Regions from separate parts of the Streptomyces sp. NPDC046866 genome, predicted to be linked through region 1. Evidence: predicted binding sites of a transcription regulator. Region 1 holds the regulator's gene; the other holds the start of a gene.
What was found. The regulator HrcA, encoded in region 1, represses chaperone genes, less so after heat shock. The targets are predictions, from matches to a motif close to TTNGCACTCNGNNNNNCNGAGTGCNAA.
Positions count from the first base shown of each region.

Region 2: a site for HrcA is predicted at 6,804-6,830, ahead of groES (co-chaperone GroES). Genes of this name have one in related genera too.

Region 1 covers NZ_JBEYXN010000009.1:17,801-31,910, forward strand. Annotated here, with positions in the region: partial or broken gene AB0953_RS15660 (ComEC/Rec2 family competence protein) at 1-189, shown strand, start outside; gene AB0953_RS15665 (YceI family protein) at 320-1,201, shown strand; gene AB0953_RS15670 (hypothetical protein) at 1,219-1,461, opposite strand; gene holA (DNA polymerase III subunit delta) at 1,523-2,521, shown strand; gene AB0953_RS15680 (hypothetical protein) at 2,430-3,110, opposite strand; gene rpsT (30S ribosomal protein S20) at 3,344-3,604, opposite strand; gene lepA (translation elongation factor 4) at 3,827-5,692, shown strand; gene AB0953_RS15695 (AMP-dependent synthetase/ligase) at 5,932-7,821, shown strand; gene hemW (radical SAM family heme chaperone HemW) at 7,976-9,178, shown strand; gene AB0953_RS15705 (DUF3097 domain-containing protein) at 9,495-10,307, opposite strand; gene AB0953_RS15710 (MBL fold metallo-hydrolase) at 10,336-11,061, opposite strand; gene hrcA (heat-inducible transcriptional repressor HrcA) at 11,227-12,243, shown strand; gene dnaJ (molecular chaperone DnaJ) at 12,244-13,380, shown strand; gene AB0953_RS15725 (nitronate monooxygenase) at 13,533-14,110, shown strand, end outside.
Region 2 covers NZ_JBEYXN010000003.1:308,703-322,812, forward strand. Annotated here, with positions in the region: gene tsaD (tRNA (adenosine(37)-N6)-threonylcarbamoyltransferase complex transferase subunit TsaD) at 1-258, shown strand, start outside; gene AB0953_RS07455 (hypothetical protein) at 258-533, shown strand; gene AB0953_RS07460 (hypothetical protein) at 606-1,229, shown strand; gene AB0953_RS07465 (methyltransferase domain-containing protein) at 1,216-2,832, opposite strand; gene AB0953_RS07470 (polysaccharide deacetylase family protein) at 2,933-3,883, shown strand; gene AB0953_RS07475 (polysaccharide deacetylase family protein) at 3,880-4,767, shown strand; gene AB0953_RS07480 (hypothetical protein) at 4,890-5,237, shown strand; gene AB0953_RS07485 (FtsW/RodA/SpoVE family cell cycle protein) at 5,221-6,627, opposite strand; gene groES (co-chaperone GroES) at 6,977-7,285, shown strand; gene groL (chaperonin GroEL) at 7,401-9,032, shown strand; gene AB0953_RS07500 (ester cyclase) at 9,135-9,824, opposite strand; gene AB0953_RS07505 (SDR family oxidoreductase) at 9,920-10,693, opposite strand; gene AB0953_RS07510 (MOSC domain-containing protein) at 10,812-11,480, opposite strand; gene AB0953_RS07515 (LysR substrate-binding domain-containing protein) at 11,571-12,554, shown strand; gene AB0953_RS07520 (WhiB family transcriptional regulator) at 12,665-12,991, opposite strand; gene AB0953_RS07525 (response regulator transcription factor) at 13,371-13,982, shown strand.

The DNA.
Region 1 (14,110 bases):
CAGGACCCGGCGCTGCAGGCCCGGATCCGGCCGCGGCTGGCGATCGTCCCGGTGGGTGAGGGCAACCGCTACGGCCACCCCGCCGCGGGTACGCTCGCGCGGCTGCGCTCACTCGGCGCGGCCGTCCTGCGTACCGACAGCGACGGCTCGATCGCCGTCACGGGAAGCGGTCCGGGCCTGCGGGGCGTCCCGTCGGGACGAAGGCGGCGACACGCCCATAGGGGGCGGGGCCCCTCTGTTTGCCCCCGACTCGACAGCATGATCGAATGCGTTCTCGCCACAGGGCAAACAGTCCATTCAGCACGGGGGTGCATCAACCATGTTCGGTCGCAGACGGGGGACGGAGACGGCCGGAAGCGCCGGCTCGCAGACATCCGCGACCCTGACCCTCCCTCATACGGCGCGCCTGCTCAGCTGTCGGGTCCTGGACACCGTCCACCAGCCGGTCCGGCAGGCGGCGTTCGAGGTGACCGACCCGATCGGCCGGCGCATCGTCGGCGGCGAGACCGACCCGTACGGCGGCTTCACCGCGGCCGTCCCGGAGGGCGAGTACCGGCTCACCGTCACCGCCGAGGGCTTCGCGCCCTTCCACGGCGCGACGATCGTGGGCGATGCGGCGCAGCCCGGTACCGCCGAGATCATCCTCGATGCGGTGGAGCCGCCGCTGCTGCCGCAGCCCGGCCACTGGGAGCTCGACCCGGCGCACTCGTCGATCGCCTTCACGGCCCGGCACATCGGCTTCGCCCGGATCCGGGGCCGGTTCAACACCTTCGCCGGCGCGGTGCGGATAGCCGACCGCATGGAGGACTCCTCCATGCACGTGATCATCGATGCGGCGAGCATCGACACCGGGCTGCGGATGCGCGACGACCACCTGCGCTCGGCGGACTTCCTGGACGCCGCCCGCTACCCGACCGTGGAGTTCTACAGCGAGCGGTTCATCCACCGCAGCGGCAGCCGCTGGGCCGTCGCGGGCGCGCTGACGCTGCACGGCACCAGCCGCTCGGTGACCCTGGACACCGAGTACCTGGGCCAGGGCACGGGGCTGGAGGGCGAGCCGCGCGCCGCCTGCCGGGCCTCCGCCGAACTCCACCGCGAGGACTTCGCCCTGGACTGGCAGTCCGTGCTGGCGAACGGGATCGCGGCGATCGGCTCCGGCGTGGACGTCACCCTCGACGTGCAGATCGTCCACAAGGCCTGAGACGGGCCCGGGAGGTCCTACGGGGCCTCCAGCCAGCCTTCGTACGCGGCGGCGAGGCCGTCCAGCTCCGTTGCGTCGAGCCGCCCGCCGGGATCCTCGACGACCACCAGCCACTGGGCGTCCTCGGCGTCGTCCTCGCCGGCCAGGGCGTCGCGGACCAACTGCGGCTCCTCCGGCAGGCCGAAGCGGTCGACGACCTCCCCGGCCACCTCCTCGGCGGCGTCGCGGTCGGGCAGCACCAGTACATGTCGCAGGTTCACCCGACCATTCTCCGGTACGCGGCGCGGGGGACTGTCGGTGCGGCGTGGGATCCTGGGGGCGATGGCCACCAGGAAGAACACCACCGACGATCCGCTCGCCCCGCTCACCCTGGCGGTGGGGCAGGAGGACCTGCTGCTCGACCGCGCCGTACGGGAGGTGGTCGCGGCCGCCCGCGCCGCCGACCCCGACACCGACGTGCGCGACCTCAACCCCGAGCAGCTCCAGCCCGGCACCCTGGCCGAGCTCACCAGTCCCTCGCTGTTCTCCGAGCGCAAGGTGCTGGTCGTGCGCAACGCGCAGGACCTGTCCGCCGACACCGTCAAGGACGTCAAGGCGTACCTGGCGTCGCCCGACGAGGACGTCGTCCTCGTGCTCCTCCACGCGGGCGGCGCCAAGGGCAAGGGCCTGCTGGACGCGGCCCGCAAGGCGGGTGCCCGGGAGATCGCCTGCCCGAAGATGGCCAAGGCCGCGGACCGGCTGGCGTTCGTCCGCGGCGAGTTCCGCACGGCGGGCCGCTCCGCGACCCCGGAGGCCTGCCAGGCGCTGGTCGACGCGATCGGCAGCGACCTGCGGGAGCTGGCCAGCGCGGTGGCGCAGCTCTGCGCCGACGTCGAGGGCACCATCGACGAGGCGGTGGTCGGCCGCTACTACACCGGCCGGGCCGAGGCCTCCAGCTTCACCGTCGCCGACCGGGCCGTCGAGGGCCGGGCGGCGGAGGCCCTCGAAGCCCTGCGCTGGTCCCTGGCGACCGGCGTGGCCCCCGTCCTGATCACCAGCGCGCTGGCCCAGGCGGTCCGGGCGATCGGCAAGCTGGCCTCCGCGCCCCGCGGTGCCCGGCCCGGCGACCTCGCCCGCGACCTCGGCATGCCCCCGTGGAAGATCGACCGGGTCCGCCAGCAGATGCGCGGCTGGTCGGCGGACGGCGTCGCCGACGCCCTGCGCGCGGTCGCGGAGGCCGACGCGGGTGTCAAGGGCGGCGGTGACGACCCCGAGTACGCCCTGGAGAAGGCCGTCGTGGCCGTAGCCCGCGCAGCCCGCCCCCGCCGGCCCGCGTACTGACCGCCACCGCCGACAGCCGGGCCCGCACGGCGGCCCGGCCGCGCCGGTGCTCCCGCCAGAGCAGCACCTGCCCACTGACCCCGATGAGCGCGCCCACCACGCCGAGGACGATCAGCGGACTGACCCACCCTGCCGAATCGGCAGCGGGCTCCTGAACGACCTGCCCGCCCTGCCGGATCGGGCCGGTCTGCTGCCCGCTGCTCAGGTCCTTGAGGGTCAGCTGCCCGATGCACCGGGCCAGCCCGCCCACCTCGGCCTGCCGGCGGGCGTCCAAGGCGATCGCGGTCCTGGTGGCGGTCGGAGCCGGGCCGGTCGGCGATGCGACCGGCGCGGGGGAGCGGCTCGGTGCTGCCATGTCGCCGGAGTCGGAAGGGGCCGGGGCGGAGGGCCACGCCGTGGCGGCGTATGTGGAGAAGGGGTCGGGGCCGAGGCTGGACGCCGGCTGGAGGAACAGCTCGCCGCCGCCCTCGTCGCGTGCGGCGAGCGTGATCCCGGCGACGGCGACTGCCAGGGCGATCAGCAGGCCCATGCCGCTGAGCAGCCATCCCCAGCGCGGAATCCCGCCTCGGGTGCGGCCCCTGGTGCGCATGGCACCCAGGGTGCGGGTGGGCACCGGGCGCCGCATGCGCGCAGTGGCGTTCGGGGTATGCCGAAGGCCCCGGCCGCCACCCTGGGGAAGGGTGGAGGCCGGGGCCTTCGGTCACTGCTGTGTGCGCCGCACCCGCGTGGCGAACGCAGGCCGCGTGCGGCGCGGGGTGCCGGTCAGGAGCGGATGAGAGGGCCCGCTTGGTCCGTCCCGGCGATCACATCGAGTGCGGAACCTCAGACGGAGGCAACCTTGGAGGCCAGCGCCGACTTCTTGTTGGCGGCGGCGTTCTTGTGGATGACACCCTTCGAGACGGCCTTGTCCAGCTTCTTGGAAGCCAGGCGGACCGCAGCGGTGGCCTTCTCCGCGTCGCCGGCGAGGATGGCCTCGTTGGCCTTGCGGATGAAGGTGCGCAGCTCGGACTTGACCGACTTGTTGCGAAGGCGAGCCTTCTCGTTGGTCTTGTTCCGCTTGATCTGGGACTTGATGTTCGCCACGAAAGAGCCTTTTCAGGTTCAGAGTTTTTTCCGGACGTGTCCCGTCTGCTGAGAGGGCATGCGAGACACAGCCACCCAGGCTACCAGGCACGCTTCGACCGGCCCAAACCGAGCGCATCCCTGCGTCCATGGGACCATGGGAGTCTGCGTACAGATCCGCCTGTCGCACAGACCGACGCTCAGCCAACGCTTCAGACTGCGACCCGAGAATCAGGACACTGCGTGCCCGCCATCCCCAGCAACGTGCCCGAGCCGAGCCGTACCGACCCGGCGCTGATCCGCAACTTCTGCATCATCGCGCACATCGACCACGGCAAGTCGACGCTTGCCGACCGGATGCTCCAGCTGACCGGCGTCGTCGACCAGCGGCAGATGCGCGCCCAGTACCTGGACCGCATGGACATCGAGCGTGAGCGCGGCATCACGATCAAGTCCCAGGCGGTCCGTCTGCCCTGGGCCCCCACCACGGGCGACGGCGTGGGCAAGACGCACATCCTCAACATGATCGACACCCCGGGGCACGTCGACTTCACCTACGAGGTCTCCCGCTCCCTCGCCGCGTGCGAGGGCACGATCCTCCTGGTGGACGCCGCCCAGGGCATCGAGGCCCAGACCCTCGCCAACCTCTACCTGGCGATGGAGAACGACCTCACCATCGTCCCGGTCCTCAACAAGATCGACCTCCCGGCCGCCCAGCCGGAGAAGTTCGCCGAGGAGCTGGCGAACCTGGTCGGCTGCGACCCCGACGACGTGCTGCGGGTCTCCGCCAAGACCGGCATGGGCGTGGACGCGCTGCTCGACCGCGTGGTGCAGGAGGTCCCGGCGCCGGTCGGCGTCAAGGACGCCCCCGCCCGCGCGATGATCTTCGACTCCGTCTACGACTCGTACCGCGGCGTCGTCACGTACGTCCGTGTGGTCGACGGCACGCTCAACAAGCGCGAGCGCATCCGGATGATGTCCACCAACGCCACGCACGAGCTGCTGGAGATCGGCTGCAACTCGCCCGAGATGCTGCCGGCCGACGGCCTCTCGGTCGGCGAGGTGGGCTACCTGATCACCGGTGTGAAGGACGTCCGCCAGTCCAAGGTCGGCGACACCATCACCCAGATGACGGGCGGCGCCACCGAGGCGCTGGGCGGCTACAAGGACCCCAAGCCCATGGTGTTCTCGGGCCTGTACCCGCTGGACGGCTCCGACTACCCCGAGCTGCGCGACGCGCTGGACAAGCTCCAGCTCAACGACGCCGCCCTGGTGTACGAGCCGGAGACCTCCGCCGCCCTCGGCTTCGGCTTCCGCGTCGGCTTCCTCGGCCTGCTGCACCTGGACGTGATCCGCGAGCGCCTGGAGCGCGAGTTCGGCCTCGACCTGATCGCCACCGCGCCGAACGTCGTCTACCGGGTCGTCCTGGAGGACGGCAAGGAGATCACGGTCACCAACCCGAGCGAGTTCCCCGAGGGCAAGATCTCGGACGTGTTCGAGCCGGTCGTGCGCGCCACGATCCTCGCCCCGACCGAGTTCATCGGCTCGATCATGGAGCTGTGCCAGAACCGCCGCGGCACCCTGCTCGGCATGGACTACCTCTCCGAGGACCGCGTCGAGATCCGCTACACGCTGCCCCTCGCCGAGATCGTCTTCGACTTCTTCGACCAGCTGAAGTCCAAGACCCGCGGCTACGCCTCCCTGGACTACGAGCCCACCGGCGAGCAGTCCTCCAGCCTGGTCAAGGTGGACATCCTGCTCCACGGCGACAAGGTCGACGCCTTCTCCGCCATCACCCACAAGGACGCCGCGTACGCGTACGGCGTGCGCCTGGTGGCCAAGCTGCGCGAGCTGATCCCGCGGCAGGCCTTCGAGGTGCCGGTCCAGGCGGCGATCGGCTCCCGCGTCATCGCCCGCGAGACCATCCGCGCCATCCGCAAGGACGTCCTCGCCAAGTGCTACGGCGGTGACATCTCCCGCAAGCGGAAGCTGCTGGAGAAGCAGAAGGAAGGCAAGAAGCGCATGAAGATGGTCGGCTCGGTGGAGGTCCCGCAGGACGCCTTCATCGCCGTCCTGTCGAGTGACGAATCGGGCGCGAAGAAGAAGTAGCCGTCCGTAGCCGCCTGCCGTGCACGGCAGGCGGAACAGGCCCCCGCGCAGCGCCGCGGGGGCCTGTTTCGTTATGAATCGGCGGCTCAAGGGCTCTTACGCGTCAGCCGGAGGCGCCCTACCCTGATCACTACCCGTTTGGTTACTCGCCAGTTACAACCCCTGGTTGCAAGCCCTGTTGGAAGCCGCCGTCCCCCCACTAGGGCGGCAGGCCCTGCCGCGTGGTCCGGAGGACGTCCGTGAGCGACACACAGACCCTGATCGAGAACCGTCCGCCCACCGTGGCGGCCCTCTTCCTTGAGCGTGTCGCCGCCACGCCGGACAACGAGGCCTACCGGTACCCGGTGCCCGCCGCCTCCGGCAGCGGACCGGACGACTGGAAGTCGCTGAGCTGGGGCCAGGCGGCCGAGCGGGTCTTCGCCATCGCCGCCGGACTGATCGACCTCGGCCTGGAGCCCGAGCAGCGGGTCGCGCTCGCCTCCAACACCCGCGTCGAGTGGATCCTCTCCGACCTGGGCGTGATGTGCGCGGGCGGCGCCGTCACCACCATCTACCCCAGCACCAACGCCGAGGAGTCGGCGTTCATCCTCTCCGACTCCGCCAGCCGCGTGCTGATCGCCGAGGACGCCGCCCAGCTGGCCAAGGCCCGCGAGCGCCGCGCCGACCTGCCCGAGCTCGCCCACGTGGTCGTCCTGGACGCCGCCGACGCGGTCGCGGCCGAGGGGGACCCGGAGGGCTGGGTGCTCTCCCTCGCCGAACTCGAGGCGCGCGGCAAGGAGTACCTCGCCAAGCACCCGGACGCGGTCAAGGAGCGCATCGGCTCCATCACCTCCGACCAGCTCGCCACCCTGATCTACACCTCCGGCACCACCGGCCGCCCCAAGGGCGTCCGCCTGCCGCACGACAACTGGTCGTACATGGCCAAGGCCACCGTGGCCACGGGCATGATCTCCAGCGACGACGTCCAGTACCTGTGGCTGCCGCTCGCCCACGTCTTCGGCAAGGTGCTCACCTCCGGCCAGATCGAGGTCGGGCACGTCACCGCCGTCGACGGCCGCATCGACAAGATCATCGAGAACCTTCCGGTGGTCCAGCCCACCTACATGGCGGCCGTCCCGCGCATCTTCGAGAAGGTCTACAACGGCGTGGCGGCCAAGGCCCGCGCCGGCGGCGGCGCCAAGTACAAGATCTTCAAGTGGTCGGTCGGCGTGGCCCGCGAGTACGCCCGGACCACCCAGGACAACTACCGCCGCACCGGCAACCCGAGCGTCCCCCTCGGCCTCGCCGCCAAGCACAAGATCGCCGACGCGCTCGTCTACTCCAAGCTCCGCGACGCCTTCGGCGGCCGGCTGCGCGCGGCGGTCTCGGGCGCCTCGGCCCTCGCCCCGGAGATCGGCTACTTCTTCTCCGGCGCGGGCGTCCACATCCTGGAGGGCTACGGCCTCACCGAGTCCAGCGCCGCGTCCTTCGTCAACCCCGGCGAGGCCTACCGCACCGGCACCGTCGGCAAGCCGCTGCCCGGCACCGAGGTCCGCATCGCCGACGACGGCGAGATCCTCCTCCGCGGCCCCGGCATCATGCAGGGCTATCACGGCCAGCCCGACAAGACCGCCGAGGTGCTGGAGGAGGACGGCTGGCTGCACACCGGCGACATCGGCGAGCTCTCGCCCGACGGATACCTGCGCATCACCGACCGCAAGAAGGACCTGATCAAGACCTCCGGCGGCAAGTACGTCGCCCCGGCCGAGATCGAGGGCCAGTTCAAGGCGATCTGCCCGTTCGTGTCGAGCATCGTCGTGCACGGCGCCGACCGGAACTTCTGCACCGCCCTGATCGCCCTCGACGAGGCCGCCATCCTCGGCTGGGCCGCCGAGCACGGCCTGGAGGGCAAGAGCTACGCCGAGGTGCTCGCCGCCGCCGAGACCAACCGGCTCGTCGAGACGTACGTACAGACCCTCAACGAGGGCCTCCAGCGCTGGCAGACCATCAAGAAGTTCCGGATCCTGCCCCGCGACCTCGACGTCGAGCACGGCGACCTCACCCCCAGCCTGAAGCTGAAGCGGCCGGTGGTCGAGCGTGAGTTCAAGCACCTGATCGACGAGATGTACGAGGGCGCCCGCGAGGCGTGACCCCTGCACGGCGGCGGTGCCCGGGCCCCGCGGCCCGGGGCGCCGCCGGCCGCGGCGCCCCCGGCAAGGGCCCGGGCGGGCTCCGGCGGCCGGGGCCCCGGGCGGCGTGCGGGACAATGGTGGCATGCCTTCCGCCCTGCCCGACGGTGACCCCATGCCCGAGGACGGCGCCCTGCCCTCGCACGCCCTGGCGGGCGCAGGGGACCGGCCCCTCGGCTTCTACCTGCACGTCCCCTACTGCGCCACGCGCTGCGGGTACTGCGACTTCAACACCTACACGGCCACCGAGCTGCGGGGCACCGGCGGTGTGCTCGCCTCCCGCGACAACTACGCCGACACCCTGATCGACGAGGTCCGCCTCGCCCGCAAGGTCCTCGGCGACGACCCGCGCAGCGTGCGCACCGTGTTCGTCGGCGGCGGCACCCCCACGCTGCTGCCCGCCGCGCACCTGGTCCGCATGCTCGCGGCGATCCGCGACGAGTTCGGGCTCGCCGACGACGCCGAGATCACCACCGAGGCCAACCCGGAGTCCGTGGACCCCGCCTACCTCGCGGAGCTGCGCGCCGGCGGCTTCAACCGGATCTCCTTCGGCATGCAGAGCGCCAAGCAGCACGTGCTGAAGGTGCTGGACCGCACGCACACCCCCGGCCGCCCCGAGGCGTGCGTCGCCGAGGCCCGGGAGGCCGGCTTCGAGCACGTCAACCTGGACCTGATCTACGGCACCCCCGGGGAGTCGGACGACGACTGGCGGGCCTCGCTGGACGCCGTCCTCGGCGCCGGGCCCGACCACGTCTCGGCGTACGCGCTGATCGTGGAGGAGGGCACGCAGCTCGCGCGGCGCATCCGGCGCGGCGAGGTCCCGATGACGGACGACGACGTCCACGCCGACCGGTACCTGATCGCCGACGAGGTGCTCGCCGCGGCGGGCTACGGCTGGTACGAGGTGTCCAACTGGGCCACCTCGCAGGCCGGGCGCTGCCTGCACAACGAGCTGTACTGGCGGGGGGCCGACTGGTGGGGCGCCGGTCCCGGGGCGCACAGCCACGTGGGCGGCGTGCGGTGGTGGAACGTGAAGCACCCGGGCGCGTACGCGGCCGCGCTGTCCGAGGGGCGGTCGCCCGGCGCCGGGCGTGAGCTGCTGTCCGAGGAGGACCGGCGGGTGGAGCGGATCCTGCTGGAGCTTCGGCTGGTGGACGGCTGCCCGCTGTCCCTGCTGGCTCCGGCCGGGCTGGCGGCGTCCCGCCGTGCGCTGCAGGACGGCCTGCTGGAGCCGGGCCCCTACGCGGACGGCCGCGCCGTCCTCACCCTCCGCGGCCGGCTCCTCGCCGACGCCGTGGTCCGCGACCTGGTCGACTGACCGCTGCCGCTGCCGCTGCCGCTGCCGCTGCCGCTGCCGCTGCCGCTGCCGCTGCGCGGAGCCGCTTCCCCTACCCGCCCCTTCCCGAAACCGGGGCCGACGCCCCGGACCCCGTTCCGTGCGCTTCGCGCCCGGTGCGCTCAAACGCCGCGCGGGCTGGATCGTGCCGCTGCGCGGCAATTCCAGCCCCGCCGGCGTTTGAGGCGCTGGGGTACCCCCAGCGGTAGCTGGGGGAGGGTCCGGGGGCGGAGCCCCCGGTTTCGGGAAGGGGCGGGGAGGGGACTGGCTCCGCGCAGCGGCAGCGGCAGCGGCGGCGTCAGGCCGTGACGTGGTCGATCAGGTGTTCCACCGCGCCCAGCAGCGGGGGCTCCAGGTCGCGGTACGAGGTCACCCGGGACAGGATGTGCCGCCAGGCGGCCCCCGTGTTCTCCGGCCAGCCCAGCGCCCGGCAGACGCCCTTCTTCCAGTCCTGGCCCCGAGGGACCTCGGGCCAGGCCCGGATGCCGAGCGCGGCCGGCTTCACGGCCTGCCAGACGTCCACGTACGGGTGGCCCACCACCAGCACGTGCTCCGAGGAGACCGCCGCGGCGATGCGGGACTCCTTGGAGCCGGGGACCAGGTGGTCCACCAGCACGCCCAGGCGGGCGTCCGGGCCGGGGGCGAAGGCCTCGACGATCGACGGGAGGTCGTCGACGCCCTCCAGGTACTCCACCACGACCCCCTCGATCCGCAGGTCGTCGCCCCAGACCCGCTCGACCAGCTCGGCGTCGTGCCGCCCCTCCACGTAGATCCGCCCGGCCCGCGCCACCCGCGCCCGCGCCCCGGGCACGGCGATCGAGCCCGACGCCGTGCGCTGCGGCCCGGCCGGCCCGGCCGGGGTCCGCGGGGGCCGTACGAGGGTCACCGCGGCCCCCTCCAGCAGGAACCCGCCCGGCTGGAGCGGGAAGACCCGCCGCTTGCCGAAGCGGTCCTCCAGCGTCACCGCGCCCGCCTCGCAGCCCACCACGGCCCCGCAGAAGTCCGTACCCGCCACCTCGACCACCAGGTCGGGCTCGGCCGGCACCTCGGGCACGGGCACGGCCTTGGCGCGCTTCCACGGCGGGGTCAGGTCGGGGGAGTACTCACGCATCCGGCCGACCTTAGGAGAGCCGGCGCGCTCAGACGCCCGACACGCCGAAACGCGCCGACAGTGTGTCGCGTTGCGCACGCACGAACGCCGCGTCCACCACCGCCCCGTGCCCCGGCACGTACAGGGCGTCCTCCCCGCCGAGCGCCAGCAGCCGGTCCAGGGCCGCCGGCCACTGCCCCGGCACCGCGTCGGGCCCCGCCTGGGGCTCGCCCGACTCCTCCACCAGGTCCCCGCAGAACACCGTCTCCCGCTCGCCCGGCACGAAGACGGCCAGGTCGTACCCGGTGTGGCCGGGGCCCACGTTGGCCAGCAGCGCCTGCACTCCGCCCAGTTCCAGCGTCCATTCGCCCGACACCAGGTGCCGCGGCGGCACGAGCAGGTCGGCGGCCTCGGCGGCCTCCGCCGGGTCCAGGCCGTGGCGCACCGCGTCCCTGCGCAGCCCGTCGCCGCCCGCGAGGAGCTCGGCGTCCAGGCCGACGGCCCCGTACACCTCGGCCCCGGAGAACGCGGCCCCGGCCAGGACGTGATCGAAATGGCCGTGGGTGAATGCGATATGGGTCACGCGCCGGCCCGTCAGCCGCTCCGCCTCGGCCCGTACCCGAGCCCCCTCCCGGAGGCTCGAACCCGGGTCGACCACGAGGACGGAATCGTCGCCGACCACCAGTCCCACCGTGCAATCCCACACCGGGAGGCGTCTGCGGCCGGTCCGCCGCGTCAACCGCTCCCACCCGGCCTCTTCCCAACGTACGTCCATGCCGCGACGCTACCTGGCAAGGTCACCTGGCGGGCCGCCCTTGCTAGCCGTGTACTACCCGGCCGTACACTGACCGGGGGTTCTCTGGCACTCGTGCGACCCGAGTGCCAGACGCCACGGACGATCACCACGACGACCCGCATCACAGCTGGAGGTGTGCACGCGATGCTCAGCGAACGCAGACTCGAGGTGCTGCGCGCCATTGTCCAGGACTATGTCGGGACGGAGGAGCCGGTCGGCTCCAAGGCGCTGACCGAGCGGCACCGACTGGGAGTCTCGCCGGCCACCGTGCGCAACGACATGGCGGTGCTGGAGGAGGAGGGGTACATCGCCCAGCCCCACACCAGTGCCGGGCGCATCCCCACGGACAAGGGCTACCGGCTCTTCGTCGACAGGCTCGCCGGCGTCAAGCCGCTGTCGACGCCCGAGCGCCGGGCCATCCAGAACTTCCTCGACGGGGCCGTCGACCTCGACGACGTCGTCGGCCGCACGGTGCGGCTGCTCGCGCAGCTGACCCGGCAGGTCGCGATCGTCCAGTACCCCTCGCTGACCCGCTCCACCGTCCGGCACGTCGAGCTGCTCGCGCTGGCACCCGCCCGCCTGATGCTCGTGCTGATCACGGACACGGGCCGGGTCGAGCAGCGGCTCGTCGACTGCCAGCTGCCGTTCGGCGAGGCCTCGCTGGCCGATCTGCGGGCGCGGCTCAACAGCCGCGTGGTGGGCCGCCGGTTCACCGACGTCCCGCAGCTGGTGCAGGACCTGCCAGAGTCGTTCGAGCCCGAGGACCGGCCGACGGTGTCGACCGTGCTGTCGACGCTGCTGGAGACCCTGGCCGAGGAGGCCGAGGAGCGCCTGATGATCGGCGGCACCGCCAATCTGACGCGCTCCGGGCACGATTTTCCCCTGACGATCAGGCCGGTGCTCGAGGCGCTGGAGGAGCAGGTCGTGCTCCTCAAGCTGCTCGGCGAGGCCAACGAATCGGGCATGGCCGTACGGATCGGGCATGAGAATGCCTACGAGGGACTGAACTCCACGTCCGTCGTGTCGGTCGGCTACGGTTCGGGCGGCGAAACTGTCGCCAAACTCGGCGTGGTCGGACCGACCCGCATGGACTACCCCGGAACGATGGGAGCGGTACGCGCAGTGGCACGTTACGTCGGACAGATCCTGGCGGAGTCGTAAGTGGCCACGGACTACTACGCCGTACTCGGCGTGCGCCGCGACGCATCGCAGGACGAGATCAAGAAGGCCTTCCGCCGCCTCGCGCGCGAACTCCACCCGGACGTGAACCCGGACCCGAAGACGCAGGAGCGCTTCAAGGAGATCAACGCGGCCTACGAGGTCCTCTCGGACCCGCAGAAGAAGCAGGTCTACGACCTCGGCGGCGACCCGCTGTCCTCCTCGGGCGGCGCGGGCGCGGGCGGCTTCGGCGCCGGCGGCTTCGGCAACTTCTCGGACATCATGGACGCCTTCTTCGGCCAGGCGGCACAGCGCGGCCCGCGCTCGCGCACCCGCCGCGGCCAGGACGCCATGATCCGCCTCGACCTCGAGCTGGACGAGGCCGCCTTCGGCACGACCAAGGACATCCAGGTCGACACCGCCGTCGTCTGCACCACCTGCTCCGGCGAGGGGGCCGCTCCCGGCACCTCCGCGCAGACGTGCGACATGTGCCGCGGCCGCGGTGAGGTCTCGCAGGTCACCCGGTCCTTCCTGGGCCAGGTCATGACCTCGCGCCCCTGCCCGCAGTGCCAGGGCTTCGGCACCGTGGTCCCGACCCCGTGCCCCGAGTGCGCGGGCGACGGCCGGGTCCGCTCCCGCCGCAGCCTGACGGTCAAGATCCCGGCCGGCGTCGAGAACGGCACCCGCATCCAGCTCGCGGGCGAGGGCGAGGTCGGCCCCGGCGGCGGCCCCGCCGGCGACCTGTACGTGGAGATCCACGAGCTCCCGCACCCGGTCTTCCAGCGCCGCGGGGACGACCTGCACTGCACGGTGACCCTCCCCATGACGGCGGCGGCCCTGGGCACCAAGTGCCCGCTGGAGACGCTGGACGGCATGGAGGAGGTCGACATCCGGCCCGGCACCCAGTCCGGCCAGTCGATCCCGCTGCACGGCCGCGGCGTGACGCACCTGCGCGGCGGCGGTCGCGGCGACCTGATCGTCCACGTCGAGGTGCAGACCCCCGCCAAGCTGGACCCGCAGCAGGAGGAGCTGCTGCGCCAGCTGGCGAAGCTGCGCGGCGAGGAGCGGCCGATGGGCCAGTTCGCGCCGGGCCAGCAGGGCCTGTTCAGCCGCCTGAAGGACGCGTTCAACGGCCGCTGAGCCGCAGGACCGCAGCTGCGGGCCCGGTCCGGGGACATGCCCCGGCCGGGCCCGCGGCGCGTCCGGCCGCCTGCGGCCGGACGCCGAAGGGGACCATGCCAGGCGAATGCGGTGATTCGGCCCCGTGGGCGGGACGTGGCACGATGCACAGCATGTCCTCGGCAGCGAACGGTCTGACCCGGTACCCGATCGTGCAGGCACCCATGGCGGGCGGCGCCTCCTGCCCGGCGCTGGCCGCCGCCGTGTGCGAGGCGGGCGCCCTGGGCTTCCTCGCCGGCGGCTACAAGACCGCCGACGGCATGTACCAGGAGGTCAAGCGGCTGCGTGCGCTCACCCGCCGCCCGTTCGGCGTGAACCTCTTCATGCCGCAGACCGGGCACGCCGACCCGGCCGCCGTCGAGGCCTACCGCGGCCAGCTGGCCGGCGAGGCCGGCTGGTACGACGTCTCCCTGGCCGAGGAGGACACCCTCGGCACCAGCGACGACGGCTACGACGCCAAGCTCGCGATCCTGATCGAGGACCCGGTCCCGGTGGTGTCGTTCACCATGGGCTGCCCCACGCCCGCGGTCCTCGCCTCCCTGCGCAAGGTCGGCACGTACAGCATCGTCACCGTCACCTCGGTGGACGAGGCCCGCGCCGCCCAGGCGGTCGGCGCCGACGCGGTGTGCGTCCAGGGCGTCGAGGCGGGCGGCCACCAGGGCACCCACCGCGACGACCCCCAGGCCGACGG
Region 2 (14,110 bases), on a different contig from region 1:
CGCCCGAAGCTGTGCACGGACAACGGCGCGATGGTGGCGGCGCTGGGCGCGGAGATGGTCCGGCGGAACCGGCCGGCCTCGGACTGGGACCTGTCCGCGGACTCCTCGCTGCCGGTGACGGACCCGCACGTGCCGGGGGCCTCCGGCGGCGGCGATGACGAGCACGGGCGCGAGCACGCCCACGGGGGAGCTTCCGCCCACGGGCACGGCCACGACCACGACCACGTGCACGAGCTCAGCAAGGACAACCTGTACTGATGGGCACCGTCGCGCTGATGTGGGAGGCCCGGGCCGCCGCCGGACGGGGCAACGAGCTGCTGGAGTGGGCCCGTTCGCAGGTGCTGGAGCGCGAGCCGGTGCGGCGCGAGCTGTTCCGGGCCGCGCAGGACCGGGTGCTGGTCATCACCTGGTGGGAGGCGGCCGAGGGGCCGGCCGGGGAGTTCCCCGAACTCCCCGAGCCCGCCGCCGACCTGATCACCCGTCCGGTGCACCGCTGGCGGTTCGAGTCGGTGGAGGCGGTCGGGCGGGCCTGACCGCCGGGGCGCGGCGGCCGGACCCGTCTCCCGTTCCCGACCGGGGCTCGTTGGCCGGATAGGGTCATGTGCATGCCTCGCCGTGACCTGCCGCCCCCGCCGCCGCCCGAGGACCTGCGCCCCTGGCTGGACGGGGCCGCCGTACGGGCCGACCGGGCTCGCATCCTCCGGCAGCTGGGCCGGCTCAACCTCGGCCTGGACCGGCTGCTGCTGCTCTGGGCCGTCGCCGCGGTCTTCGCGCTCGGCTGGTCCTTCGTCGGCATGGCGCTGATGTCCTTCGAGAGCCCCGAGGCCTTCTCCGCCGTCTTCGGGGTCGTCTTCGCGACGCTGGGGGTGGGCGTGCTCGTCCCGGCCGGGTTCTGGTTCGCCCGCGGGGCCCGCCGCGACCGGGAGGTGCGCCGGCTCCTGCACGCCTGGGCCGCCTGGGAGCGCGACCCCGCCGCCGACGCCGGGCTGCGGGCGCCGGGGCTGAGCCTGGCCTGGCTGCTGGCCTCCTTCGTCCCCGCCGCGCTCGGGCTCTGCGTGGCCTTCGCCTCGGCGGCCTCGGCCCGGCCGGGCGAGAGCACGTACGGCGAGGTGGCGTACTTCGTGGGCCTCGGCATGGTCCTGTGGATCACCGGCCTGCTGGGGCTGGCCAAGGCCGGCGCGCACTACCGCTGGGCGGTGCGCGCCTTCGGCGGGGCTACGGGGCGCTGACCGGAGAGCCGATCAGCATCGAGGGGGCGCCCGCGACGCGGGTCAGGAACACCGTCGCGGCGTTCGGGCCCTGCGGCTTGACCTTCTTGCGGAGCTCCTCGGGCTCGATGGCCGAGCCGCGCTTCTTCACGGTCAGGGTGCCGACCTCGCGCTCGCGCAGCAGGGCCTTGAGCTTCTTCAGGCCGAAGGGCAGCACGTCGGTGATCTCGTACGCGGTCGCGTACGGCGTCGCGCGCAGCTCGTCGGCGGTGACGTAGGCGATGGTCGGGTCGATGAGGCGGCCGCCCAGCCGGTCGGCGACCTCCGCGACGAGGTGGGCCCGGATGACCGCCCCGTCGGGCTCGTACAGGTACCGCCCGACGGGCCCGACCGGTGCGTCGACCAGTGGGCCGGTGCTCCGGAGCGTGCGCGGCCCGGGCAACAGGGTGGCCCGCACCCCGGCCACCCCGGCCCGGCCCCCGGCCGCGCCCGGAAGCCCGCCGCCGCGGGGGCTCCGCCCGGACCCGTCCCGCCCGGCTCCGCCGGTGGCGGCCTGGTCGTGCGGGCCCGCGGCCGGACCCGCTGCCGTGTCCTCGGCCCAGGCGCCGGCCGACCCGCCGGCCGGCTCGCCGGCCGTGGCCGTGAGCCCGCCGCCGCGGGGTGGGCTGCCCTGCGGGGCTGGTCCCCTCCCCGCCCTTCCCCCGTTCCCCGGGCTGCGCCCGGACCCGTCCCGCCCGGCTCCGCCGGTGGCGGCTTGGTCGGGCGAGCCCGCACCCGCACCCGCACCCGCGGCCGGGCCCGCAGCCGTCCCGGCGGCCGAGGCGTCGGCCGGGCCCGTGGCCGGGCCTTCGGTCGGTTCGGCGAGCGGCGTCGCGGGCCACGCCTCGGCCGGGGCAGCGGGGCGGGGGAGGCCGAACCACAGGACGGCTTCCTTGACGTCGCCGTGGTCGGAGATCCACTCGGCCTCGGCGCCGGCCGGGACCGCCTCGTGGGGGATGCCCGGGGCGATCTTGATGGCGGCGGTCCTCGCCGCGCGGGCCGTCTCCACCGCCCAGGACAGCGGCGGCGAGTAGGACTCCGGGTCGAAGATGCGGCCGCGTCCGCCGCGCCGCGCCGGGTCGATGAAGACGGCGTCGTAGCCGGTGGTGTCGACGGCCGTCACGTCGGCCTCCCGGACCTCGATCAGCTCCGCCAGCCCCAGCGCCCCCGCGTTGGCCCGGGCGACCGCGGCGGTCAGCGGGTCGCGGTCCACCGCCAGGACCCGGATCCCGAGCCGGGCCAGGGCCAGCGCGTCCCCGCCGATGCCGCAGCACAGGTCGGCGACGCTGCGCACGCCGAGATCCGCGAGCCGCCCGGCGCGGTACGCGGCCACCGAGGCCCGGGTGGCCATCTCCGCACCGCCGGGGGTGAAGTACATCCGGAACGCGTCCTCGGCGCCGAACTTCGCCACCGCCCGCTGCCGCAGCCGGGCCTGCCCGAGGGCGGCGGAGACCAGGTGCGCGGGGTGGTCGCGGCGCAGCCGGGTGGCGACGGCGAGCTCCTGGCCCGGGTCGTAGTCGCGCAGCGAGTCCAGGAGGGCGCGGCCCTCGGGGGTGAGGAGGTCGGCGAAGTCTTCGGGTGTCACCCGTTCATTGTCGGCCAGTGTGCGCCACCCGGTGGAAGGTCGCGGTCCGCCCGCGGTGTCGGACGCGCGGCGCGCGCGGGCGGTGCCAGGATGCGCAGCTATGCAGCTTGTACGACAAAAGGGACATAGGACGCTTCATGGTCGCCGGCGCGGAGCCGGCCCGCGCGCCCGGACCGGGGTGGCGCTGGCCGCCCTGCTGGTCGCGGCCCTCGGAACCGCCTGCGGCTCCTCCGCGGAGTCACCCGACCGGACCAGGCCCGGCAAGCCGGGCCAGGGCACCGAGGCGACGGGCGCGCCCGGCGCCCCCCTCACCCCCGAGCAGCGCAAGGCGGCCCGCCGGGCCGTGGTCGCCGCGGCCAAGAAGTGGAAGCTGGACAAGGCGCCGCTCGCCGCGCCGCCGGCGCCCAAGGCGAAGCCGGAGATCACCACCCGCGAGGGCTTCGAGGTCGACGGCCAGGAAGACCTCCCCCCGGTCTTCACGACCGTCCCCACGCAGGACAAGGTCGTCTTCCTGACCGTCGACGACGGCGCCGAGAAGGACCCCGAGTTCCTGAGGATGATGCAGGAGCTGAAGATCCCGTACACGGCGTTCCTCAGCGACTACCTCATCCGCGACGACTACTCCTACTTCAGGAAGATGCAGGACGCCGGCGTCACCCTGGACAACCACACCCTCAACCACCGCTACCTGCCCGCGCTGACGTACGAGCAGCAGCGCGAGGAGATCTGCGGCCAGCAGGACATCATCCAGAAGCAGTTCGGCAAGCGCCCGGCCCTGCTCAGGCCGCCGTACGGGAACTACAACGAGGACACGCTCAAAGCGGCCAAGTCCTGTGGCATCAAAGCGGTTCCGCTCTGGAACGCCGAGGCCTTCCCGGACCGGATGGACTACCGTGAATGGGACCGCGACCTCCATCCCGGAGATATCATCCTCACGCATTTCCGGGGGCGGGACGACTGGAAGGGCTCCATGCCTGACATGATCCGTCACGTCATGAAGACCGTCACGGACAAGGGGTATGCCGTGGCCCGCTTGGAGGACTACCTGTGAAGTACGCGCGCCGGTTGACGGCCGGAACGCTGGCGGCCGGCGCGCTCGCCCTGTCCCTGACGGGGTGCGGGAACAGCGTGGACCCGATCGAACGACTGGGGCGCAAGACCGCCGACGGGCACGCCGGCGCATCGGCCTCCGCCTCGGCGTCGCCGTCCCCGAGCGGGTCCCCCTCGGCGGCGAGCCCCGGCGACGAGGCGTACCGGAAGTGGGGCCTGAACGCCCCCGTGCAGTTCGCGCCCAAGCCCCCGCAGAAGCCGGCCCTGCCGCCGGCGGCCCCGGGCAAGCCCCTGGTGGTGGACCGAATACCCGTCCCCGCAGGCGAGAAGGTCGTCTTCCTGACCTTCGACGACGGCGCCGAAAAGGACCCCGAGTTCCTGAAGATGGCGGCCGACCTCAAGCTGCCGATCAGCATGTTCCTGACGGACAACATCGCCTCGTCGGACTACGGCCACTTCGAGAAGATCCGCGACAACGGCTCCGGCAGCACCATAAACAACCACACGCTGACCCACCCGAACATGCGCACGCTCCCCTTCGCGGCACAGAAGAAGGAGATATGCGGTCAGCAGGAGCGCCTGGAGAAGCGCTTCGGCGCCAAGCCGACCCGCTTCCGCCCGCCGTACGGCAACTACAACGACGACACCCTCAAGGCGGCCGCCGAGTGCGGCATCACGCAGGTCGTGCTGTGGAAGGCGTCGATGCAGATCAACGACTTCCAGTACGCCGAGGGCTCCGGCCTCAAGCCCGGTGACATCGTCCTGGCCCACTTCCGCGGCCCGTCCGAGCTCAAGGGCGAGAACGAGGTCCAGATGACCAAGCACATGCTGGAGAGCATCCAGCGCCAGGGCTACCGCATAGGCCGCCTGGAGGACTGGCTCTGACGGGTCGGCGGGTCGCCCCTTCGGCCGTCATCCGGCCGGGCGCGCAGCGGATGCCCTCCGCCGCCGGGCTCGCCAAGCTGCGAGTAACGGCTGCCCGCACCCGCACAGACGAGGAACGAGCCATGCACCGCTCCCGGCGTCTCACCGTCATCGCAGGGGCCTCGCTCCTGCTCCTCACCGCCACGGCCTGCTCGGCCGGCAAGACCACCGTGGGCGAGCTCAGGTTTCGCGCCGAGGACTCGCCGATCGAGGTCACCCACTCGAACACCTCCGTCGAGGGCTGCCACCGGATCCTCCTGCCGCGCGGCGCGGCCCACGTGCACAACAGCACGCTGGTGGACGTCGTGCTGTACCGGACGCCGGACTGCAAGAAGTCCGACAAGGCGGACGGCACCTACGTCGCCACCACCCTGTCGAACGACACGGCCCCCGGCAGCCCGCCCTGGCGCAGCTTCAGCGTGATCCACTGAGCGCGATCACCGGGGTGATCGTCGTCTCCACCGGGCCGCGGCTGTCCGCCTCGCGCTGCCGTTCCGCGCTGTCGCTGATCCGCAGCAGCAGGGCGATCATGATCCAGTTGGCCAGCAGGGACGAGCCGCCCTTCGCCAGGAACGGCAGCGCCTTGCCGGTCAGCGGGATCAGCCCGGTCACCCCGCCCGCCACCACGAAGACCTGCAGGGCCAGGGCCGCCGACAGGCCCACCGCCAGCAGCTTGCCGAAGGGGTCGCGGGCGCCCAGCGCCATCCGCAGCCCCCGCTGCACGAGCAGGGCGTACAGCAGCAGTACGGCCATGACCCCGGCCAGGCCGAGCTCCTCGCCGACCGTGGTCAGGATGAAGTCGCTGCGGCCCGCGAACTGGATCAGCTCCGGGTGGCCCATGCCGAGCCCCGTCCCCGACATGCCGCCGGTGCCGAAGCTGAACAGGGCCTGCGCCGACTGGTCGGAGGTGACGCCCGGCGGCCGGTCCTTCCAGTAGTACGAGAGTGGGTTGAGCCAGGCCGCCACGCGCCCCTTGACGTGCGGCTCGGTGGAGCCGACCACGAAGGCGCCCACCGCGGCCATGAGCAGGCCGCACACGATCCAGCTCGTGCGCTCGGTGGCGACGTACAGCATCACCACGAAGACGCCGAAGAAGATCAGCGAGGTGCCCAGGTCGCGTTCGAAGACCAGCACCAGCAGCGAGACGATCCACACCGTGATCAGCGGCCCGAGCTGGCGCATCGGGGGCAGCCGCAGGCCGAGGAACTTCCGGCCGGACAGGGCCAGGGCGTCGCGGTGGATCACCAGGTAGCCCGCGAAGAAGACCGAGATCATGATCTTCACGAACTCGCCGGGCTGCGCGGAGAAGCCGCCGACGACGATCCAGCGCTTGGCGCCGTAGGTGTCCGCGGGGGAGAAGGCCGGCGCGGTCAGCAGCACCAGCGCGACGGCCATGGTGAGGAAGATGAACCGCTGGAGCAGCCGGTGGTCGCGCAGCAGCGCCACGACCAGCAGGCAGGCGGCGACGCCGATCACCGTCCAGACCAGCTGGCCGGGCGCGTTGGCCTCGGCCCCGTACCGCTCGATGTAGGACTGGTCGAGCCGGTGCAGCAGGACGAGCCCGAGCGCGGTCAGCAGCATGGCCAGCGGGAGGACCAGCGGATCGGCGTACGCGGCGAACCGGCGCACGCCCAGATGGGCGACCAGCGCCAGCAGGGTCAGGCTGATGGTGAAGCCGCTGAGGTTCGCCGGGAGCTCGCCGTTCAGCGCGAGGCCCGCGCTCGCGTGCCCGAGGACGGCGATGCCGATGACGAAGACGAGGAGCAGCGCCTCGGTCCGGCGGCGTGCGCCGGCCGTCGTCAGCGGTCTCAGCCTCCGCACGGCTGTCCGATCCGGTCCCCCTTGAGGCGCTTTATCTTCATATCGTGCAAGACGTAAAAGACGGCGGCGAGGTTGCTCGGGGCCGTTCGGGGGACGTCGCGACCGCAGGGTTTCGGCCGGATGTGGCCGGGGAGTGCTGTGGGCACGCTCCGAATCCGGGACCCGGACGGAGCGTGTTGGCACTCCGCTTGACCGAGTGCTAATCGCCGGAATAGTCTCGCACCTGGCACTCGCCCCCGGTGAGTGCCAACACAGCGACGGGCAGGTCCGGCACCCGCGACGACGGATCCACCTGGTCGCCACCTCAGACAGTTAACCCCGTGAGATCTCCGAAGGGGGAGGTCGGATCGTGACGACCGCCAGCTCCAAGGTTGCCATCAAGCCGCTTGAGGACCGCATCGTGGTCCAGCCGCTCGACGCCGAGCAGACCACGGCCTCCGGCCTGGTCATCCCGGACACCGCGAAGGAGAAGCCCCAGGAGGGCGTCGTCCTCGCCGTGGGCCCGGGCCGCTTCGAGGACGGCCAGCGTCTCCCGCTGGACGTCAGCGTCGGCGACGTCGTGCTGTACAGCAAGTACGGCGGCACCGAAGTGAAGTACAGCGGCGAGGAGTACCTCGTCCTCTCGGCTCGCGACGTGCTCGCGATCATCGAGAAGTAATTCGCTTCACCCAGCACTGCATTGAGCTGCGCCCCTGGTCACCCCGCTGATTGCCGGGCGGCGAGGGGCGCGGTTCGTTGAACCCCGAGTTTTCCGAGAGGGCTGAACCGCTCCCATGGCGAAGATCCTGAAGTTCGACGAGGACGCCCGTCGCGCCCTCGAGCGCGGCGTCAACAAGCTTGCCGACACGGTCAAGGTGACGATCGGCCCCAAGGGCCGCAACGTCGTCATCGACAAGAAGTTCGGCGCCCCCACCATCACCAACGACGGTGTCACCATCGCCCGCGAGGTCGAGCTGGACGACCCGTACGAGAACCTGGGCGCGCAGCTGGTGAAGGAGGTGGCGACCAAGACCAACGACATCGCGGGCGACGGCACCACCACCGCCACCGTCCTGGCCCAGGCGCTGGTCCGCGAGGGCCTGCGCAACGTCGCCGCCGGCGCCTCCCCGGCCGCCCTGAAGAAGGGCATCGACGCGGCGGTCAAGGCCGTCTCCGAGGAGCTCCTCGCCACGGCCCGCCCGATCGACGACAAGTCCGACATCGCCGCCGTGGCCGCGCTGTCCGCCCAGGACCAGCAGGTCGGCGAGCTCATCGCCGAGGCGATGGACAAGGTCGGCAAGGACGGCGTCATCACCGTCGAGGAGTCCAACGCCTTCGGCCTGGAGCTCGAGTTCACCGAGGGCATGGCCTTCGACAAGGGCTACCTGTCGCCGTACTTCGTCACGGACCAGGAGCGCATGGAGGCGGTCCTCGAGGACCCCTACATCCTGATCCACCAGGGCAAGATCTCCTCGATCCAGGACCTGCTGCCGCTGCTGGAGAAGGTCATCCAGGCGGGTGGCTCCAAGCCGCTGCTGATCATCGCCGAGGACGTCGAGGGCGAGGCCCTGTCGACCCTGGTCGTCAACAAGATCCGCGGCACCTTCAACGCGGTCGCGGTCAAGGCCCCGGGCTTCGGCGACCGCCGCAAGGCGATGCTGCAGGACATGGCCACCCTCACCGGTGCCACCGTCATCGCCGAGGAGGTCGGCCTCAAGCTCGACCAGGCCGGCCTGGACATCCTGGGCACCGCGCGCCGCGTGACCATCAGCAAGGACGACACCACCATCGTCGACGGCGCCGGCTCCGCCGACGACGTGCTGGGCCGCGTCAACCAGATCAAGGCCGAGATCGAGGCGACCGACTCGGACTGGGACCGCGAGAAGCTGCAGGAGCGCCTGGCGAAGCTCGCCGGCGGCGTCTGCGTCATCAAGGTCGGCGCCGCCACCGAGGTGGAGCTCAAGGAGAAGAAGCACCGTCTGGAGGACGCCATCTCCGCGACCCGCGCCGCGGTCGAGGAGGGCATCGTCTCCGGTGGTGGCTCCGCGCTGGTCCACGCCGTGAAGGTGCTCGGCGACAACCTGGGCCTGACCGGCGACGAGGGCACGGGTGTCGCGGTCGTCCGCCGCGCCGCCGTCGAGCCGCTGCGCTGGATCGCCGAGAACGCCGGCCTCGAGGGCTACGTCATCACCTCGAAGGTCGCCGAGCTCGACAAGGGCCAGGGCTTCAACGCCGCCACCGGTGAGTACGGCGACCTGGTCAAGGCCGGCGTCATCGACCCGGTCAAGGTCACCCGCTCCGCCCTGGAGAACGCCGCCTCCATCGCCTCCCTGCTGCTCACGACCGAGACCCTGGTCGTCGAGAAGCCGGCCGAGGAGGAGGCCGACGCCCACGGCCACGGCCACGGTCACGGCCACAGCCACTGACCCGGTCGCTCCCTGAGCGCGTGAAGGCCCCGGTCCCCACCGCCGCCCGGCGGTGGGGACCGGGGCCTTCGCCGTGTGGGGACCGGTGCTCCCGCGGGGCTGCTACATCGCGCCGAGCTCCCGCATCACGCGCATGGCGTCGTAGTGCCACCAGCCTTCCTTGATCATTCCGTCCTCGCAGCGGAAGACCGTGGTGCCGGTCATCGTGCAGGTCTTGCCGGTCGGGGCGATGCCCATGAACTCGCCCTTGTGCTTGCCCGTCCAGGTCCACAGCGTGGTGACGTAGTCGTCCTGGGCCATCTGCGCGTCACGGGTGAAGGAGAAGTCGAAGGCGGTGCGCCACATCTGCACATCCTCGCGGATGCCCTCGGGACCGATCTTGTCGACGGGGTTGCTGATGTCGTGGTCGCGGTAGTCGGCGGCGAAGATCTCCTCGACCGCATCCATGTCGCCCTTCATCGCGATGTCGTCGAACATCCGGTTCGCCATGAGGGTGTTGAGGTGCTCGTCGCGCACGACGTCGAGGTTGGTGAACCGCGGCATCCCGTCGCAGAGGGCCACCATCTCCTGGAACATCTTGTCCGTCTCCGGAAGATGAGAGTTCTTCATGGCGTCTTCGTACGACGGGAATTCGACCACGTCGACATAGTGCGTGTCGGACTCGCGGTCCTTGCCGATGACGCTGTGCGTCACGGTGCGCTTGCCGTTGGTCTGCTCCAGGTAGCGGTCGAGCAGCTCGTTGACGGCCTCGGGCCTGCTGGTCTCGTAATCGACAATTTGTACGAATGTCATGACGTCTCCCGGACTGGAAGGAATATGTCCATTTTAGGGAGATTTCATCCGTCCAGCCGGTTTCGAGGCACTGCCTCCGCCGCCGCCCGGTCCCGTTACCGCGGCCCGTACTTGCGGCCCGTGCGCGAGGACAGTCCGCCCAGCAGCCCGCGCGGCGCCAGCTTCACCACACCCATCAGCGCCTTGTACCGCGGATCCGGGATCGACACCGTCCTGCCGCGGGCCAGGTCGTCCAGGGCCGTGGCCACCAACTTGTCGGCGTCCAGCCACATCCAGCCGGGGATGTTGTCCGTGCCCATGCCGGCCCGCTGGTGGAACTCCGTGCGCACGAAGCCCGGGCACAGCGCCATCAGCCGTACGCCCGACCCCGCCAGGTCCCGCGCCGCACCCTGGGTGAACTGCACCACCCAGGCCTTGCTGGCCCCGTACGTCCCGCGCGGCACGAACGCCGCAACCGACGCCACGTTGACCACGCCGCCCCGGCCGCGCGAGCGCATCGACTCCGTGGCCGCCGAGGTCAGCCGCAGCACCGCCTCGACGTGCACCTTCAGCATGGCCAGCTCGTCGGCCATCGCCACCTCGAGGTAGCGGCCCTTGTTGCCGAAGCCGGCGTTGTTGACCAGCAGGTCGACCGGGTGCGTGCGGTCGCCGAGGCGCTGTTCGACCGCGGCGATGCCCTCGTCGGTGGACAGGTCCGCGGCCAGCACCTCGGCCTCGATGCCGTGCCGGTCGTGCAGCTCCGTCGCCTGTTCGGCGAGCCGCTTCGTGTCCCGGGCCACCAGGACCAGGTTGTGGCCGCCGGCGGCGAGCCGGCGGGCGAAGGCGGCGCCGATGCCCGCCGTGGATCCAGTGATCAACGCAGTCGTCATAGCCGCAACCTAGCCGCACCGGACGGCGGGCCGGTGCGGGCCCGCCCTGGCGGTACCACTTCGTCCGCTTTCCCGCCGCGCGGCGGGCGCCCGCGGTCGCGCACCCGTTGCCGGCCGGCTACTTCCCGTACTTCTCCATGTACGCGTGCACCTTCGCGTGCGCCTGCGGCTCCATCGCCGCGCCGGCCGCCAGGGTGCGCGCCAGCAGCTCCCGCTCGGTGGTGAACGCGCGGAACCACAGCCCGACCGTCACGTCGTGGTCCGGACGGCTCAGCACCTCCACGCGGTCGCCCGGCGAGACGGCGCCCTCCTGCACCACGCGCAGGTACGCCCCCGGCCGCACGGCCTCGGTGTACCGCTTGACCCAGGCCCGCTCGTCCAGCGCGCCCTGGAAGGTGCGGCACGGGATGCGGGCCGAGGCCACCTCCAGCACCACCTCGGAGCCGATCCGCCAGCGCTCGCCGAGCAGGGCGCCGTTCACGTCGATGCCGGAGGTGGTGAGGTTCTCGCCGAAGACCCCGCCGGGCAGTTCGCGCCCCAGCTGCCCCTCCCACCAGTCCAGGTCCTCGCGGGCGTACGCGTACACCGCCTGGTGGTCGCCGCCGTGGTGGCGCAGGTCGCACACGGCGTCCCCCTCCACGCCGGAGGCCCCGACGCCCCTGGGCCCCGGGGCGAAGACGCGGACCGGGCCGGGGACCGGCCGCTTGCCTATGCCCGTCACCCCGCCCTCGGCGTCGGTGTGCGGGGAGGCCGTCGCGCGGCCGGTGTTCACGGAGATCACATGCATGGGCGCCATGGGAGCACACGCTAACCGAGCCCCCTCAAAGGGGCACCGGAATATGGGTGGGGGCTTCAAAGCGGGGCTTATGCTCGAAGGGTGATCGAGGCACGTCATCTCCGCGTCCTGCGCGCCGTGGCCGGCACCGGCTCCTTCTCCGCCGCCGCCCGCGAACTCGGCTGCACCCAGCCGGCCGTCTCCCAGCAGATGAAGGCGCTGGAGCAGTCGGCCGGCACCCCGCTGATCGTCCGCGCCGGCCGCGAGATGCGCCTGACGCAGGCCGGCGCCGCGCTCGTCCGGCACGCCGCCGGGATCCTCGCCGGCCTGACCGCCGCCGAGGAGGAGGTCGCGGCCATCGCCGGACTGCGCGCCGGGCGGGTCCGGCTCGTGTCGTTCCCCAGCGGCAGCTCCACCCTGGTGCCGACGGCGCTCGCCGCGATGCGCGCCGAGCACCCGGGGACCCGGATCTCGCTGGTCGAGGCGGAGCCGCCGCGCTCGGTGGAGATGCTGCGCGACGGCGACTGCGACGTGGCGCTGGCCTTCCGGTACGGCTCGGCCCCGCGGGCCGGGGCCGGGGGCGACGCGGGGTCCGGGGCGGGTGCGGCGCCGGGTGCCGGAGCGGGCGCCGGGGCGGGTGCCGCTGCGGACGCGCCCGCCGAGTGGGACGACCTGGTCGTACGGCCGCTGCTGACGGACCGGCTCGTCGGGCTGGTCCCCGAGGGGCACCGGCTGGCCGGGGCCGAGCGGGTGGGCATGGCGGACCTCGCGGACGAGCCGTGGATCGCGGGCTGCCCGCGCTGCCGCCGCCACCTCGTCGAGGTGTGCGAGGGCGCGGGCTTCACCCCGCGCATCGACTTCGCCACCGACGACTACCCGGCCGTGGCCGGCCTCGTCGGAGCCGGGCTGGGCGTCGCGGTGCTGCCGGAGCTCGCGGTGGAGTCCGTACGGGCCAAGGGCGTGAGCATGCTGGCCGTCGAGCCGGCCGTCGAGCGCGAGATCGTGGCGCTGACCCTGCCGGACCTCGCCCGGGTGCCGGCCGTGGCCGCGACCCTCGCCCAGCTGGAGCGGGCCGCCGTCCGCTGACGCGCGACGCGCGCCCGCGGGCGCGCCGGCGGCTGCCGGTGCGCCCGCGCCGCCACGGTCGTACGGAAGGCCCGCCCCCCGTAAGAGGAAACGTTTCTTCTCTCGCCCCGTCAGTCCGGGGCGATCCGTCCGATCGTGCTCGACGCGGGGATCAGGCGATGGCGGGCGCGGCCCATCAGCTCCTCGCGCTCGTCCTCGGTGAGGCCGCCCCACACCCCGTAGGGCTCGCGGACGGCCAGGGCGTGCGCGGCGCACTCCGAACGCACCGGGCAGCGCATGCAGACCTCTTTAGCCGAGGCCTCACGCGCACTCCGGGCCGCACCGCGCTCGCCCTCGGGGTGGAAGAAGAGGGAGCTGTCGACTCCCCGGCAGGCGGCCAGCAGCTGCCAGTCCCAGAGGTCGGCGTTCGGTCCGGGGAGGCGGGAGAAATCTGCCATGGGTAGTCCTCTTGGTGCCGGTACTGAGACGGATACGGTCCAAGTCTCCACACCTACTGTCGTAGTAGATGTAAATATGACTCATTGGGAATCTAGCCTCAGACACATGGCAAACGGAAGGAAAGCCGCCAAATAGGGCATACCTCCAGATGGAGGACGATTGGCGAGTTGCGCCAGTCGCGTGATCGCGTCCTCACGTAGAGTGCCGAAGGTGTCCGTCCGACCCGTAACTCTTTCGAGTGACCATCGTTGAGAGAGCGAAGGCGGTTGAACCAAGAAGTTCCCGGACAGGTGTCCGAGGGCATCGACCGCACAGGTGACGATACGTACCAGCCTGGAGGCTCAAGGTGACGCGCATCAGCAGCTGCGGAGGGCGGTCATGACTTCCGTCCTCGTCTGCGACGACTCCCCGCTTGCCCGAGAGGCGCTCCGTCGCGCGGTTGCCACCGTGCCCGGCGTCGAGCGTGTGACGACGGCCGCCAACGGCGAGGAAGTCCTCCGCCGCTGGGGCGCCGACCGCTCCGACCTGATTCTCATGGACGTACGGATGCCCGGGCTCGGCGGTGTCGAGACGGTGCGCCGACTGCTCTCGGCCGACCCGGGCGCCCGCATCATCATGCTGACCGTGGCCGAGGACCTCGACGGGGTGGCCCTGGCCGTCGCCGCCGGCGCCCGCGGCTACCTGCACAAGGACGCCTCGCGCGCCGAACTGCGGGCCACGGTGACGCAGGCGCTCGCCGACCCGACCTGGCGCCTCGCGCCGCGCCGGCTCCGCTCGGCCGAGATGGGCGCCGCGCCCACGCTCACCGCGCGCGAGATCCAGGTGCTGGAGGGCATGAGCCACGGCCGGTCCAACGCGGAGATCGGGCGCGAGCTCTTCCTCTCGGAGGACACGGTCAAGACGCACGCCCGCCGGCTCTTCAAGAAGCTGGGCGCCTCCGACCGGGCGCACGCCGTGGCGCTCGGGTTCCGCTGGGGCCTGGTCCGCTGACCGCGCTCCCGCGGGCCGGACGCTGAGGGTGGTCCCGTCCGCCGCCGGCGGGCGGGGCGGCGCGCACCACGCGCGCCGCGCCCCTGGACGCGAAGCCCCCGAACCGCCGCTCCGGTATCCGCCGGTCC